2 regions of the Paenibacillus sp. LS-5 genome follow, and region 1 is predicted to be linked to the other one. Evidence: riboswitches for the same ligand, from Rfam matches in the RefSeq annotation. Region 1 holds a riboswitch; the other holds the start of a gene.

Evidence for each region. A riboswitch is a leader RNA that binds a small molecule or an ion and turns the genes downstream of it on or off. The one in region 1 is predicted to bind S-adenosylmethionine.
Region 2: another riboswitch for S-adenosylmethionine. It lies ahead of metA (homoserine O-acetyltransferase MetA); the one in region 1 lies ahead of AC0MA3_RS12935 (methionine ABC transporter ATP-binding protein).

Annotation. Positions count from the first base shown of each region.
Region 1 covers NZ_JBWAVA010000007.1:72,683-78,364, forward strand. The annotation lists gene AC0MA3_RS12925 (MetQ/NlpA family ABC transporter substrate-binding protein) at 1-824, opposite strand, end outside; gene AC0MA3_RS12930 (methionine ABC transporter permease) at 883-1,551, opposite strand; gene AC0MA3_RS12935 (methionine ABC transporter ATP-binding protein) at 1,551-2,567, opposite strand; SAM riboswitch class I at 2,666-2,809, opposite strand; gene AC0MA3_RS12940 (Cthe_2314 family HEPN domain-containing protein) at 2,903-3,646, opposite strand; gene AC0MA3_RS12945 (UbiD family decarboxylase) at 3,659-5,428, opposite strand; gene AC0MA3_RS12950 (COX15/CtaA family protein) at 5,484-5,682, opposite strand, start outside.
Region 2 covers NZ_JBWAVA010000004.1:197,068-202,749, forward strand. The annotation lists gene AC0MA3_RS08485 (aminotransferase class I/II-fold pyridoxal phosphate-dependent enzyme) at 120-1,298, opposite strand; gene metA (homoserine O-acetyltransferase MetA) at 1,344-2,273, opposite strand; SAM riboswitch class I at 2,361-2,499, opposite strand; gene corA (magnesium/cobalt transporter CorA) at 2,927-3,862, shown strand; gene AC0MA3_RS08500 (1-phosphofructokinase family hexose kinase) at 3,946-4,878, opposite strand; gene AC0MA3_RS08505 (HRDC domain-containing protein) at 4,990-5,682, opposite strand, start outside.

The DNA of each region.
Region 1 (5,682 bases):
ATAAAGGCTTTGGCTTCCGGGGAAGTCAGAGCAGCCGCCAGCTTCTGAATCGCATCAGAGTCCTTGTTGTCAGGACGGGCTACCAGCAGGTTGGCGTAAGGAGAATCGGATCCTTCGATGAACAAAGCATCTTTAGTTGGAACAAGGCCGGCTTCCAGGGCATAGTTGGTGTTGATCAAGGCAAGATCTACTTCATCCAGCTGGCGAGGCAGCATAGCGGCTTCCAGTTCCACGATTTTCAGGTTCTTTTTGTTCTCGGTAATATCAGCTGTAGTGGAAGTAATATTGGTGTCGTCCTTCAAGGTGATCAGGCCATTCTTGGCCAGCAGAATCAGGGCGCGTCCACCGTTGGTGGCATCGTTCGGAATCGCTACTTTTGCGCCGTCCGCCAGTTCGTCGATCGATTTGATTTTTTTGGAATAAGCACCAAAAGGTTCTACGTGAACTGCTGTAACGGACACCAGATCTGTTCCGTTCTTTTGGTTCTGGTCATCCAGGTAAGGCTTGTGCTGGAAGAAGTTCGCATCGAGTTCTTTTTCGGCAAGCTGGGTATTAGGCAGAATATAATCTGTGAATTCTTTGATCTCGAGCTTAATGCCTTGCTTTTCAAGAAGAGGAGCAATGGCCTTCAGAATCTCCGCATGCGGCTGAGGTGAAGCGCCAATCACCAGGGTTACCGGTTCTGCAGCTGGCTCTGCGGAAGCGTCCGCAGCTGGAGCGTTCGTGGCAGCGGAGTTCGCAGCATTATTGGTATTATTGTTGCCGCAAGCAGCCAGCACCAATACCAAGGTCAAACTGAAGAATGTAAGCAGTACTTTTTTCATCTGTAAATCCCCCTCTAATGATTATGTGTGTAGAATAAGGCTTGTATATGGAAGTACCTTATTTCCGGGTAAAATGTTGAACCAGCCGGTCACCGGCCATTTGCAGCAGCTGCACGAGAATTACCATCAGCGCTACCGAGATTATCATGACTTCCTTCTGATAGCGGTAATAACCGTAACGGATTGCCAGGTCGCCCAGACCACCGCCGCCAATCATTCCCGACATAGCTGTGTATGAAACCAGTGTAACGATGGTAATGGTCACTCCGGCTAACAAACCTGGACGGGCTTCCGGCAAAAGCACGCGCCAGACGATTTGCCCTGTCGAGGCCCCCATCCCTTGCGCGGCTTCGATCACGCCCCGGTCCACCTCGCGTAGAGCTGTTTCCACCAGTCTGGCAAAAAACGGAGCTGCGCCGATTACCAGCGCCGGAATGGTACCCAGTACGCCTATCGAAGTCCCCATAATACTTTTGCTGAGTGGAATCAAAGCGACCATCAGGATAATGAAAGGCACCGAACGCAGGATATTCACCACGAAGGATAATACCGAGTAAATCGACCTGATAATGACGTTATTCGATCTTCCCCATAAATATAACACAATTCCGAGTGGTAAACCAAGAATAATTGTGAACATTCCGGAATAGGCCAACATTCGAAGGGTAGCGATGCCTGCATCCAGCATTTCTTCCCAGTTAATCTCATTAAAATTCAAGCCGCCCATTACGCAAACACCTCCACATCAAGACCTTGTGCGGCCAGCTCGGCCAGAGTCGCTTCAACCGCTTCGAGACTTCCCTCAAACCGCACCACAAGCTGGCCGTAAGGCACATCCTTAATTGTGGAAATCGTTCCCTGCAGAATTGCAAAATCCACACCGGTTCCCCTGACCACATGAGAAAGCGTTGATTCGTATGTTTTTTGTCCCAGGAAGGTAATCTTGACTGATTTGCTGTACTGTTCATATACGGCATCCAGTGCTACACGAAGTGGCCCGTCCTGCTGACTTTCACTACGGATGAAATCCTTCGTCACCTCATGCTGCGGCTTCAGGAAAACCTCGGCTACTTCCCCCTGCTCGACAATCCCGCCGCCATGAATGACTGCAACCCGGTCACAGATGCTCTGGATCACATGCATTTCATGAGTAATCAACACAATGGTCAGATTGAACTTCCGGTTAATGTCCAGCAGAAGCCTCAGAATAGCGTCGGTCGTCTGCGGGTCAAGGGCTGAGGTTGCTTCATCGCAGAGCAGCACATCGGGATTACTGGCCAAGGCCCGCGCAATGCCTACCCGCTGCTTCTGCCCTCCGGATAGTTGTGCCGGATATTTGCGGCTATGCTCTTCAAGACCTACAAGTGCAAGCAGATCCCTAACCCTCGGTTGAATCTGTTTGGCTGGCGTCCCCGCCAGTCTTAGAGGAAAAGCAATGTTGTCGTAGACCGTCGCAGAAGACAGCAGATTAAAATGCTGAAAGATCATGCCGATCTTGCGGCGCTGTTCCTGCAGTTGTCTTTGACTAAGGGAAGTCAATTCCACGCCGTCCACCCATACCTCACCGTGTGTCGGGCGTTCCAGCAGGTTGATGCAACGGATCAGCGTACTTTTGCCGGCACCCGAGTGGCCGATGACTCCAAAAATCTCCCCTTTTTGAATCGACAGGTTCAGCCCGGAGAGCGCCGTTGCAGCGTTGCTGCCTTTTCCGTATACCTTCGTCAAATCTTTCAGCTCTATCAAAACAGTTGTCCTCCCCAAGTAACCCATATAAAAACCAAAAAGACCTCTTACGATCGAATGCAGATCGCAAGAGGCCCTGTGATTGTGTTAACCATGCCTTCTCATCTGCCAACGACCGCAAACCACGCGGCATTGTAGGAATTAGCACCATGACATTTGAACAAGAGTGACGTTAGTCGCTTCCCATACAAATCGGTTGCCGGGCTTCATCGGGCCTATCCCTCCGCCGCTCTCGATAAGAGTTTGTTATGCAATTAGTTGCCCTAACATGTAAGATGCTAATGCAATCTCAAGTATAGTAAGTTTCAAGTTTTTTGTCAAAGGGAACTTTTTACTTATGAAGAACCCCCGGGCTTTAGATTTGCAGCGATGTTGCTCTTGTGCCACTGCTTATTGCTGTACCGGAATGCTGCTGCCAAGGTTTTACATACCATCTCAAGGCTTTGCTTCAAATCCTCCAGATGGCTGTCCAAATCCTCAAGATGTATCTTATCATGAAGCCCCTGATGCCGCTGCCACAGATCATCCTGCATCTCAGCATTCATATAGTGGATCTCGGCGTTACGTCGTTTGCGCAGATTCTCCAGCGGCTCCCGGTAGGAGTTCTTGATCGCTTCCAGTTCATCAGCGAGTTCTGTGTGCTGCTTAAGTAATTGAAACTGGCGGAGTACGGTAAAATAAGAGAAATGGGCTTTGATCTTGCTGGTGTTCAGATCATACAGACTGTTAAGCACCGTACCCAGCTTGTCCAGCAGCGAAAACACACGAATGAAGCCATCTTTATAAAAGTAAACATATCTTGCATATTCGCCCTGTTCCATAGGGGACATATCATCCATGTAACCCGCTACCACAGATTTGCGGAAAAAGGCAGCTGCGAACCAGCTTTGCTCCAGCTCATCCAGAGAGGAGATTAGTCCGCGTGTCCAAATTTCAAGCTTGCGGTATTCGTGGTCATGGTCTTCATGTAAGTTCATGTCCTTGCGCAGCGTGGATGCTAGCTTGGCCATATTCTCCATGGCATCAGCCAGCACACCGCTGTTCTCACGGGGCGGCTCTCCGAGTAATATCCGCAGCATCCTGTAACCTCCTCAGTGTGGGAAATAGCTTTTCCAGTTGCGGTCCACCCGCTGAACAATATCCTCACGCGGAACCAGCTCCTCCGGATACCCCCGCTTCATCCTGGCATCGATCACAAGGGGAAGCTTATAGCCAATATGATGGCGCTTGATCTCATATTCCTCGTAGATATCGCTGGCCGGTTCGAACCTTGTGAACACCGTCCAGAGGAAAGAAGTTTGGGAACGCACCGTATCAGCGGCGTTATCGACCACAATCACGAGCGGCCAGGCTGTTCCCTGCGCACGCAGAGCCGCGACTAGCCGGGACGGAAGCTGTGGATCTTCTTCATAGGATGCACCGGAAACGGCTAAACATCCACGGCAGTAAGGAATTGCCTCTGTGATTCCTGGCAGCAGACCTTCTGAATACTCATAAGGAAGCTCTCGCACCGGACTACCCACCCCCAGCATGATAGCCTTGCTGCTGCTGTTGGACGGATTCGCAGAATGCGCTTGATCGTCCTGGGAGGCATTGCCGTATATCCTGAGGCCTGAAGCGGGGTCAAAGCGTTCCAGTACACTCTCCAGCAGTCCGGGGAAATCAGTCAAATCGGCCGGTTTATCTGTTAACAGCAGGAATTTGGTCCGGGATAGCTGGCCCTCTCCCAGAATCCGGAAGGCAGATACCATCGCTTCATTAGGATAGCTCTCTCTCACGACAGCTGATACCAGAGAATGCGGACCACTTTCCGAATACTCCCACAGTGCTTTGACAGAAGGCATGAGCAGCGGGTACACAGGAGCTAAGAGCCGCTGTATATACTCCCTGAGATAGTAGTCCTCCTGGCGCGGCTTGCCGACAATGGTTGCCGGATAGATGGCATCCTTGCGATGCCAAATCCGCTGAACGTGCATGACTGGAAAATCGCTGGGTTTGGAATAATAACCATAGTAATCGCCAAAAGGTCCGTCTGTGTGGCGCTCTTGCGGCATTACCAGTCCCCGGATGGCGAACTCCGCTTCTGCGGGAATCCGGTGCCCTCCCATCGGGTCCTTGACCATCTGCAGCTTTCGCCCCAGCACCAGAGAGGCTAGCATCAGTTCGGGTATCCGTTCTTGAACAGGAGCCGCAGCTGCGGCGATCAATGCCGGGGGGCCGCCTAAAAAAACGGATACCGGAAGTGATTCTCCGAGCAGCTCTGCCTCCCGGTGATGGAAGCTGCCCCCTTTATGCTTTTGCCAATGTAATCCCACTTTGCTGTCATCATAAACTTGATTCCGGTATATCCCTAGGTTATGGTCATTCGGGTTAGTAATGCTCTCCGTATACACTATAGGCAGAAGAATGGAGGGACCTCCTTCCTCCTGCCAGCTGGTAATTCGGGGCAACTCTTTAAGAGGATCCGTACTGCGGCAGATGCCAAGCACCGGGGCTTCTCCCTGCGGCACATTTCGGGTCCCCACCTTAAGCAGGTCCATGAACAGCCGTTTTTCCTTCCAGATCCCTGACGCTGTTGGCGGCAGCAAGGTTTCCACCGCTCCCATCATCGACTTCATCAACTGCTCCGGACGCGTCCCGAATGCCTGATTGGCCCGGCGTACCGTGCCGAAGAGATTGGTCGCCACTGGAAACGGTGTTCCGATTACATTCGTGAAGAGCAAAGCCGGCCCTTCCTCTTGTACAACACGCCGATGAATCTCCGCAAGCTCCAAATAAGGATCTACCGGCGCTTCAATCACGGCAATGTCCTTATCCCGGCGGAGCTGTTCAATCCATTGACGCAAATTACCGTATCCCACTATATACTTCCTCCTCAAACCGGGCGCTATCCCGCAAAAGTTTGATGAGCGTAGACTATTTATCCGCTCTTTCCAGCTGCCATACGCGTACACTCATGTAACACAGAACGCCGAAGAGTCCGGCTATCAGGAGAATGTGCGCCAGTGCGGCAAATATGTACAGCCGTTCATTATATAAGGTATGGACAACAGCCGCACCGCTGAATACCTGAAGCAGACACAGAATTACAGCAGTAGCACCAAGTATCCTCAGC
Region 2 (5,682 bases), on a different contig from region 1:
TTACCGGTGCCGTTATAGCAATATTAATAGGTGATACATATAAATCCATATATTCTCTAAAAAAACAGCAGCCTCCGCTTGGAAGCTGCTATAAGGATTCATGATTTGAATGTCTAAGTCTAGCCGGCGGTCTCTTCCAATTCAATCCGCGCAGCTTCCAGAGCCTGGGCAAGGTCCGCAATCAGGTCATCCACATGCTCAATACCAACGGAGAAGCGCAGCAGTCGATCATCCACGCCGACGGCATCGCGGATTTCCACCGGGATGTCGGCATGAGTCTGCACCGCTGGATAGGTCATCAGTGACTCCACACCGCCCAGACTCTCGGCGAAGGCGATTAGACGGATATGGCGCAGCAGTGGCTCAACATACCTGGCGTCTTTTACCTTGAAGGAGAAAATCCCGGTGTTGCCTGAGGACTGTCGGTTCTGAATCTCATAGCCGGGATGATCCGGCAGGCCAGGGTGGAAAACCTCAGCCACGGCTGGATGCTCCAGTAGATAGCGGGCTAGCGCCAGGGCATTGCTCTCATGACGCTCCATCCGCAGAGCAAGTGTTTTCATCCCCTTCATGAGCTGATAGCTGTCGTTCGGAGCAAGCACTGCACCGAGCGAATTATGAAGAATGGCCATTTCTGCCGACAGCTCCGTGCCTTTGGTTACAATCAGCCCGGCAAGGACATCGTTATGCCCCCCCAAATATTTGGTTGCGCTATGAACGATGATATCCGCTCCGAGCTCCAGCGGCCGCTGGAAAAAGGGCGTCAACAGCGTGTTGTCGACAATGGTGAGCAGGCCATGACGGTTGGACCAGGTACAAACAGCTTCGATATCTGTAATCATCATTAGAGGATTGGTAGGTGTTTCGATAAATACAGCCTTGGTATTCGGACGCCGCGAAGCCTCCAGCCCGTCCAGATCATTCGTATCCACATAGGAAGCGCTGATGCCATATTTGGAAAGAATCCGTTCAAGCAGACGGTAGGTTCCGCCATACAGGTCCAGCGAAACCACCAAATGGTCGCCCTGTCCAAACAAAGAAAATACCGTCGTCAGCGCCCCCATTCCAGAACTGCAGGCAAAGGCTGCATCGCCGGATTCCAGTTGTGCTGCAGCTTCTTCCAGCACCGAGCGGGTAGGATTCTTGGTACGGATATAATCAAAACCTGTGCTCTGCCCGAGTCTGGGGTGACGGAAAGCCGTAGCGTTATAGATCGGATAATTAATTGCTCCTGTAGCCGGGTCCTCGAGTGAACCTATCTGTGCCAATCTGCTCTCAATCCTCAGTTTCTCATCCATTGCTGCTGCCTCCTAAGTGTGGTGTATGCATATATTTTCTATATTTTAAAATACTAAATAATCGGCCTGGTCTATATCGTAAGGGGTCTCCTGGTATACATAGTAATTGAGCCAATTAGAGAATAATAAGTTGGCATGAGCACGCCAGACAGCCGGCGGTGTGCGCTGCGGATCATCCTTAGGGTAGTAATGCTTCGGAATGGCAATATCCATTCCTTTGGCGATATCCCGGTCATACTCCCATTTTAACGACAACGGGTCATATTCGGAATGTCCGGTCACGAAAATTTGTTTTCCGTCAAGCGTCGACACCAGATACACTCCGGCTTCCTCGGATTCGGCAAGAATCTGCAGCTCGGGATTCGCAAGGATATCTTCACGCGAGACATCCGTGTGCCGGGAATGCGGAACATGGAACACCTCGTCAAAACCGCGCAGCAGCTTTACGTTAGTATGGTTAATGGTGTGTGGAAAAACGCCGAAACACTTCTCTTCCAGTTCCACCTTGTGAACGCCGAAGTGATGATAAAGCCCTGCTTGTGCGGCCCAACAGATATGCATTGTCGAGGTCACATTGTGCTTGCTCCATTCAAATATTCCCTTAAGCTCTTCCCAGTAGTTCACGTCTTCGAATTCAAACTGCTCCACCGGAGCGCCGGTTACAATCAGCCCGTCAAAGCGGCGGTCACTGATCTCATCAAAGGTTTTGTAAAAACTCTTCAGATGTTCTGCCGAAGTGTTCTTCGAGGTATGGGAGCTAGGGTGCAGCAGTACAACATCCACCTGAAGCGGTGAATTCCCGACCAGACGCAGCAATTGCGTCTCCGTGGTTTCCTTAGTAGGCATCAAATTCAGAATCGCGATACGAAGCGGGCGGATATCCTGGTGGAAAGCCTGGCTTTCATCCATTACAAAAATATTTTCTCCGGACAAAACTTCCTTGGCCGGCAGGCTGTCGGGAATTTTAATTGGCATTACAGTTTCCACTCCTCCGTTAAAATGAATATAAAAAAGACCTTTCCCGGGCGAGAAAGGTCATATATCTGTTAGTCATATGCGCCTCTCTCATCTGCCAGAGAACTTGTGCCAGGCAGCCTGAATGGCTTACCTGCAAAAGCTTCCGCAAGAATTAGCACCGTGCGTTCACACGCCGGTTGCCGGGTTTCATCGGGCTAGTCCCTCCACCTGCTCTTGATAAGATTTAGCTGTATTCAATTGAGAAAAAGTCACATAACGTTAAATGCTTTTCTTAAAATTTACTTTAAATCATGAACCTCCTTTTCGTCAAGTCCATACAATGCTAGTAGGCCCTTTTAAGCGTAAAGAATTTAGCTTGAAAGACCTATACCCGGGGGTTATACTAGACAAGGGTTTCAAAGGCCCTACCTGACGATAAGAAGAGGTGAGAGAAGAATGGAAGGCGACCCGAGTTCGCAGTTAAGCGTCCAGAAAGAGCAACCACACAGGATTAACATCAGCTTGCCGGCGGCGGGAGCATTTCTTCTTCATGCCCTCGAACCGTCATTTGGCCTCATGGATTGACCGTACCACCGGCCAAGCTGATTTTTCCCTGTGCCTATATTAGCACAAGCCCTGGAGAAGACCGGGGTCAAGAGGAGCGGAATCAGATGAAAATCCGGTTGGTAAACGCAGGCGTTTTTACACCTGTAGATGACATTGAAGAAACATTGACAGTCCCTGCAGAGGGATTTTATTGGATTGATGCGGATGTTGAGGATCTGGAGCTGCTTCAGCCTTTGTACAATCTGCATGATCTGGCCGTTGAAGACTGCCTCAGCGAAGAGGATCAGCGTCCAAAGCTTGAAATTTATGAGAGCCATTATTTTATTGTAGTTAATAGCATCCGTTTTGATGATGAAGAGATCTTCCTCCGGGCGCTCAACGTGTTTCTGGGCAGACATTTCATTATCACCGTGACCAAGCAAAAGATCCACGAACTGCGTGTGCTGAAGCCCGTCCTGTGGGAGCAAGAGGTTAGTGAGCCGGACCGGTTCCTTTATCTGCTGATCGACCTTGTCGTAGACAACTTTTTCTCCGTTGGTGACCGGATAGAGGCGCGGATTGAGAAACTGGAAGAGGATATCCTGATGCATACCAAGAAATCGCATCTGAGCGAGATCATCGGTCTGCGGAGTGAAATTCTCTGGCTGAAGAAAATGCTGGGACCACAGAAGGAAGTTATCAATACCCTTAACAAAAAAGACCTCCGTCTGATCGATGATCAGCTGCAGAAATATTTTAGCGATATTTATGAAAATGCGGTCAAGATCTCTGAAACCTTTGAAACCTACCGCGATCTCATGGGCAACTTACGTGAAGCTTACCAGTCCAGTATCGCCAACCGCGCGAATGAGATCATGAGAGTCTTCACCGCCATTACCACGATATTCATGCCGCTGACAGTTATTACAGGGATCTACGGGATGAACTTTGATAATATTCCTGAAATCCATACCCGTTACGGCTACTATGGAGTCATTGCGGTCATGGTTACACTTGGCTGCGGGATGCTGTTTATTTTCCGCAAAAAGGAATGGCTATGAATCATATTGGACGAATAAGCAGGACGAAGGCCCCCTATACCTCATGGTAAGGAAGCCTTCGTCTTTTTGGTTTATATCAGAGCTTAAGCATCTGCTGCCTCGATTAGCGCAAACAACCGTTCCGTATCCCCGCGTTTGCACAGCTCACGCTCCGGGTTCATTACCGCCGCCGCTCCGGAGGCGATTCCGAATTGAACCGCCCGGCGCAGAGGCCACCCCCGTTCCAGACTGTAGACCAGCCCGCCCACCAGACTGTCACCGGCCCCTACCACACTCAGCACGGGAACTTCAGGTGCCTTGATATGCTCGCAGCCCTCCCTTGTAATCAATAGGGCCCCCTCTCCGCCAAGCGACACCAGTACCACCTCTGTCCGTCCTTGCTCGATCAGCTCCAGCGCAGCCGCCTGAATTTCGGCATCACCTGTAATTGCGTGTCCGGCCAGCTCCTCAAGCTCGCGTGCATTGGGTTTGAGCAGATATACGCCAGCATCCGCCGCCTTTTGCAGCGCTTCGCCCGAGGTATCCACAATAACCTTCGCCTGCCATGGCTTCACCGCTTCAATAACACGGCCATAGAAATCTGCCGGACAGCCTGGAGGCAGGCTTCCGCTCGCTACAATATACGATGGTTTCCCTGCCAACGATTTCAATTGATCCAAGCACTGCTCCCAGTCACCTTCAATAAACCGCGGACCCGGCATATCGAATCGGAACTGTTGTCCTGTGGATTCCTCTACGACAATTAGATTTTCCCGTGTCTGTCCGGAAATCGGGATCTCCTGGTGGCTGACCCCCTCCTTATCCAGCATCTCATGAATCAGTTGCCCGTGCAGTCCGCCAGATGCATACAGGGCCAGGGAATCGCCACCCAGTCTGTGGATGGCCCTGGATACGTTGACCCCGCCGCCTCCAGGCTTATAAGAAGCTTCCCGGCAGCGCAGCTTATGGTCCGGCACCACCTTTTCAATCCCTGTGCTGGCATCCACGCTAGGGTTAACCGTTAATGTTACGATCATAGCGTTCTCTCCTTTTACTCGGAATACCTGTATTTTACTCCAATACACTGTATTTTCCTAAAGGGAGAACTCCAAGGAAACTGCTTCATTCAAGACACCAGTCTGCCGAAACTAAAAATTCGTTGCCGAACCTAACTGAACCGCCTGCCCCCTCCGATACCGGATGCGGATTAGGCGCAGCCGCTCATAATAGACATCCAGCCCTTCCGCAGGAGTGAAGGCTTCCCCATAGGCTTTGAAAAGGACGGGCTTCAGGAAGGTATCTCCCATAAGCTCATAGGCCGTCCATATTCCGTCTAGCTCACTTGGGGATATACCCGCCAGTTCAAGCGCAATAAGCTTCTCCACGGAATAGCCGTCCTTTTCCAGCTCCTCTACAGCTTCAAGCACTTCACGACGGCTCACTCCACTCTGTACCTTCAGCTGCTCCATGCCGAGACCGTCCTCAATTCCCTGCAGCAGCACTCTTCGCAGCCGCAAGCGCTCCAGCTGCTTCTTGTATTTCAGCTCTTTCTGCTTATACTGCCAGGACATAAAATGTTCCTCATCAACAGCTTCATGCACCCAGCCCAGCGGAAAATTATGCTCCCGCTCTATACCAGAAGTTATGTTTAACCAGTCTCCGCCATACTGCGAAGCCTTGCCTTCACCCACACCCGGAATTTGCAGCAGCTCCTCCGGGGTACGGGGTAGAAAGGCACTCAGCATTCGCAGCAGCCGGTTGCTGGCTAGAATATAAGGCGCCTTCCGTTCACTGGAAGCCTTACCCCGGCGCCATGCACACAGCTCTTCATAGATAGATTC